Regions from separate parts of the Variovorax sp. GW821-FHT09D07 genome, predicted to be linked through region 1. Evidence: riboswitches for the same ligand, from Rfam matches in the RefSeq annotation. Region 1 holds a riboswitch; the other holds the start of a gene.

Region 1 (2,182 bases):
GCGTGTCGTGTCAGCCCAGTGCGGGTTGCACGGCGCGCGGCGCGGGTGCCGGCATGCCGGCGAACGCGAAGTCGACCTCGGGCGCCAGCCCGCTCACGATGCGCGCGATCGACTTGCCCGAGCCGCAGGCGTGCGTCCAGCCGAGCGTGCCGTGGCCGGTGTTGAGGAACAGGTTCGGCAGTTTGGTCTTGCCGATCAGCGGCACGTTGCTCGGCGTGGCCGGGCGCAGGCCGGTCCAGAACTGCGCGCGCTCGGTGTCGCCGGCGCCGGGGAAGAGTTCTTCGACGCGCCGCACGATGGCTTCGCAGCGCACGCGGTTCAGGTCGCGGTCGTAGCCGTTGAGCTCGGCCGTGCCGGCGATGCGCAGGCGGTCGCCCGACTCGGAGGTGTAGCGCGAGAACACCAGCTTGTATTCGTCGTCGGTCAGCGAGACCTGGTGTGCCTTCGATGCGTCCTTGACGGGGAGCGTCACCGAGTAGCCCTTGGCGGGGTAGATCGGCAGGCGGATGCCCAGCGGCGCGGCGTACAACGGACTCAGCGAACCCATCGCGAGCACGAAGGCATCGCCGCGGATGCGCTGGAAACGGCCTTCGTTGTCGGTCGCCTCGACGTGGTCGATGCTGCCGCCGGCTTCGCGCAGCGCGGTCACCGTGTGGCTCATGAGGAACTTCACGCCGGCCGCCTCGGCCAGCTTCACGAGCTCGCGCGCGAAGCGGTTGGCGTCGCCCGACTCGTCTTCGGCGGTGTAGGTGGCGCCGGCGAGTTGCGGGCGGATGTGGGCGAGGGCGGGTTCGATCTTGATGGCCTCGTCGGCGGAGATGACCAGCCGCTCGCAGCCCAGGGCACGCATCTGCTCGGCGGGCGCGAGGGCGCCGTCGAATTCTTTTTGCGTTGTGTAGAAGTGCAGGATGCCTTGCGTGCGCTGGTCATAGTTCAGGCCGGTGTCTCGACGCAATTGCTGCAACATTTCCCGGCTGTATGTACCGAGACGCACGATCTGTTCGATGTTGTGGCGGGTGCGCGCGGGAGTGCACTCGCGCAAGAACTGCAGGCCCCAGAGCCACTGGCGCATGTCGGCGCGGATGCGAAACAGCAGCGGCGCATCTTCCTTGCCGAGCCATTGCAGCACCTTCAGCGGCGCGCTCGGATTGGCCCACGGCTCGGCATGGCTGACCGAGATCTGGCCGCCGTTGGCGAAGCTGGTTTCGGCAGCCGGGGTGGCCTGCCGGTCGATCACGGTCACCTCGTGGCCGAGTTGCTGGAGGTAGTAGGCCGAAGTCACGCCGAGCAGGCCGGCGCCAAGAACGATCACACGCATTGCAAGTACCTTTGAGTTTGCAGCGCTTGAACGGCGGGCGTGGAGTGCTATTGAAAAAATAGCAAGCAACCGGACGACCGATGTCCAAGTTGCCGCTCCCCCTGTCCTCGGTACCTGAGAGATTCACCCTGCTGCACCCGCAGCGGGTTTGCTCCTTCGGTGCGCCACATGGCGTGGCGGCTCTCCAGACGGCTGTATCGATGAGTGCAGTACTGACCCCTTGCCGAAGTTCCGTGGCGTTGCCTGGAATTTCGTCGGGCCGACCTGAGCGTTTATGGGAGTTTGCGCCTTCGGTAGGGCCTCCGTGGAGGCCCGCTCTCCTGCAATTGTTGGCGATTGTAGGTGGGCCCCGCAAGCCGGCCAAGCCCTGTACATCGGCACTTCACACCGATGGGATAATTGAATGTTGATTTTTGGTAAAGCAAACTTTTTTCTACAGGTGGGGACCTCATGATCCTGGTTACCGGCGGCGCAGGCTTCATTGGCGCCAATTTCGTACTCGACTGGATCGCGCAGGGCAACGAGCCCGTCGTGAACCTCGACAAGCTGACCTACGCGGGCAACCTCGAGACCTTGGCGTCGCTCAAGGGCAACGCGAACCACGTCTTCGTGCAGGGCGACATCGGCGACAGCGCACTGCTCGACCGCCTGCTGGCCGAGCACAAACCCCGTGCCGTCGTGAACTTTGCCGCGGAATCGCATGTGGATCGTTCGATCCACGGCCCGGAAGACTTCGTGCAGACCAATGTGCTCGGCACCTTCCGCCTGCTCGAATCGGTGCGCGGCTACTGGAACGCCCTGCCGGCCGACCAGAAGGCGGCCTTCCGCTTCCTGCACGTGTCGACCGACGAGGTCTACGGCTCG
Region 2 (2,182 bases), on a different contig from region 1:
GAGGGGCTGGTGATCAGCGTCCAGGGCACGTCAGCCAGCGCGCAGTTCCGGCAGGTCTACAGCGCCGACGCGCTCACCGAGACCGACCGCAAGACGCTCGAGCTGCAGCGCGTGGGCCCGCGCTGGCTGATCCGCAAGGAGAGCGCGGGCAACTGACGCGCGCCGCCTTGTCCCTGTAAGGCAAATGGTTCACGAAGATGTCACCACTTGCAACGATGCTGCAGCCTTCGACCTCCGAAAGCAGTGGCCGCCATGTTCCCCACCAAGACCGAGAAGGCACGCGACGAACTCCAGACCGGGCAGCGCACGCTCAGCCAGCGTGAGCGCGCCCTGCTGCTCATGGCCGACGGCCGGCGCTCGCTGACCGACTTCAGCCCGCTGTTCCCCAGCCGCGTCGAGGCCGAGCAGGCGATCCAGGGGCTGATGCAGCGCGGCTACCTGCAGGTCGCGCGCCCGGTCGCGCCGCCTCCCGCACCGGCCCCCACGCCCGTCCCCGCCGCCGAGCCGATCCAGGTCGCCACCTCGGCCGACAGCTTCGACGGCAAGCGCTCGCTGGCCACCACGCGCATGTTCCTGTTCGACATCTGCGAACGCATGTTCGTGCGCCGCGACCCGCGCTTCGCCAACCAGATGCGCGACGCCCTGCGCGAGGCGCGCGACCGCGAGGCCATGCTGACCATCGCCGCGCTGATGCTCTCCGAGATCGAGAAAGCCGCCGGCCCCGAGCGCGCCGACTCGCTGCGCGAGCGCATCGACAAGCTGCTGCCGCCGGCGGAAACCGTGCACTGAGCCGCCAGCCCCGGCCCCGCGATCCACTACACTCGCCGGGTCAGGAGAGAGCCCCGCGCGACGGGGCCGCCGAAGGCGCAGGGGTTCCCCGAACGCTCAGGCAAAAGGACTGACAAGACGCCGGCAACCACCGGCGTTTCCTTGCTGGAGAGAGGCCGTGGCATTGCACACGGCCCACCGAAGGAGCAAACCCCGATCGTGGGGCGAATCTCTCAGGTAAAGCGGACAGCAGGGGTGGCCCGTGGCGTTGCAGCCATGGATTTCGACTGCCCCTTTGGAGTGCCCCGTGGCCGCTTCCTCCGCTTCTGACGCCCAACTTCTCAAGACCCCGCTGTACGACCTGCACGTGGAGCTCGGCGCCCGCATGGTGCCCTTCGCCGGCTATTCCATGCCCGTGCAGTACCCCGCCGGCCTCATGGCCGAGCACAAGCACACGCGCGATGCGGCCGGCCTGTTCGACATCTCGCACATGGGCCAGCTGCGCCTGGTCGGCCCCGATGCCGCCGCCGCGTTCGAAACCCTGATGCCCGTCGACGTGGTCGATCTGCCCGCCGGCAAGCAGCGCTACGGCCTGCTGCTGAACGACGAGGGCGGCATCCTCGACGACCTGATGTTCTTCAACGAAGGCAATGGCTCGCTCTTCGTGATCGTGAACGGCGCCTGCAAGGTGGCCGACATCGCCCACATCCAGGCCAGGATCGGCGCGCGCTGCCAGGTGCAGCCCCTGCCCGACCACGCCCTGCTCGCACTGCAAGGCCCGCAGGCCGCGGCCACGCTGGCGCGCCTGTCGCCCGGCATCGAGCGCTTCGTGTTCATGACCGGCGGCGCGGTGCAGATCGGCGGCATCGCGGCCTTCGTCACCCGCAGCGGCTACACCGGCGAAGACGGCTTCGAGATCTCGGTGGCCGCCAAGGATGCCGACGCCCTCGCCCGCCTGCTGCTCGCGCAGCCCGAGGTGAAGCCCGTCGGCCTGGGCGCGCGCAACTCGCTGCGGCTCGAAGCCGGCCTGTGCCTGTACGGCAACGACATCGACACCACCACCACCCCGGTCGAAGCCTCGCTCAACTGGGCGATCCAGAAGGTGCGCCGCGCCGGCGGTGCGCGCGAAGGCGGTTTTCCGGGCGCGGCCAAGGTGCTGGCCCAGCTGGCCGCCGTCGCCTCGGGCGCGGCCGGCCACACCGACCACAAGACGCTCACGCGCAAGCGCGTCGGCCTCGTGGCACTCGAACGCATTCCGGTGCGCGACGGCACGCTGCTGCAGTCGCTCGAAGGGCACGACATCGGCGCCGTCACCAGCGGCCTGCTCGGCCCCACCGCCGACCGCTGCGTGGCCATGGGCTACGTGGCCGCCGCCTTCGCCGAGCCCGGCACGCGCGTGCAGGCCATCGTGCGC

What was found. A riboswitch is a leader RNA that binds a small molecule or an ion and turns the genes downstream of it on or off. The one in region 1 is predicted to bind glycine.
Region 2: another riboswitch for glycine. It lies ahead of gcvT (glycine cleavage system aminomethyltransferase GcvT); the one in region 1 lies ahead of AC07OX_RS14045 (D-amino acid dehydrogenase).

Annotation. Positions count from the first base shown of each region.
Region 1 covers NZ_JBWKOY010000003.1:564,128-566,309, forward strand. The annotation lists gene AC07OX_RS14045 (D-amino acid dehydrogenase) at 11-1,318, opposite strand; glycine riboswitch at 1,410-1,516, opposite strand; glycine riboswitch at 1,561-1,651, opposite strand; gene rfbB (dTDP-glucose 4,6-dehydratase) at 1,769-2,182, shown strand, end outside.
Region 2 covers NZ_JBWKOY010000008.1:227,136-229,317, reverse strand. The annotation lists gene AC07OX_RS25380 (L,D-transpeptidase Cds6 family protein) at 1-156, shown strand, start outside; gene AC07OX_RS25375 (hypothetical protein) at 253-789, shown strand; glycine riboswitch at 821-911, shown strand; glycine riboswitch at 924-1,028, shown strand; gene gcvT (glycine cleavage system aminomethyltransferase GcvT) at 1,076-2,182, shown strand, end outside.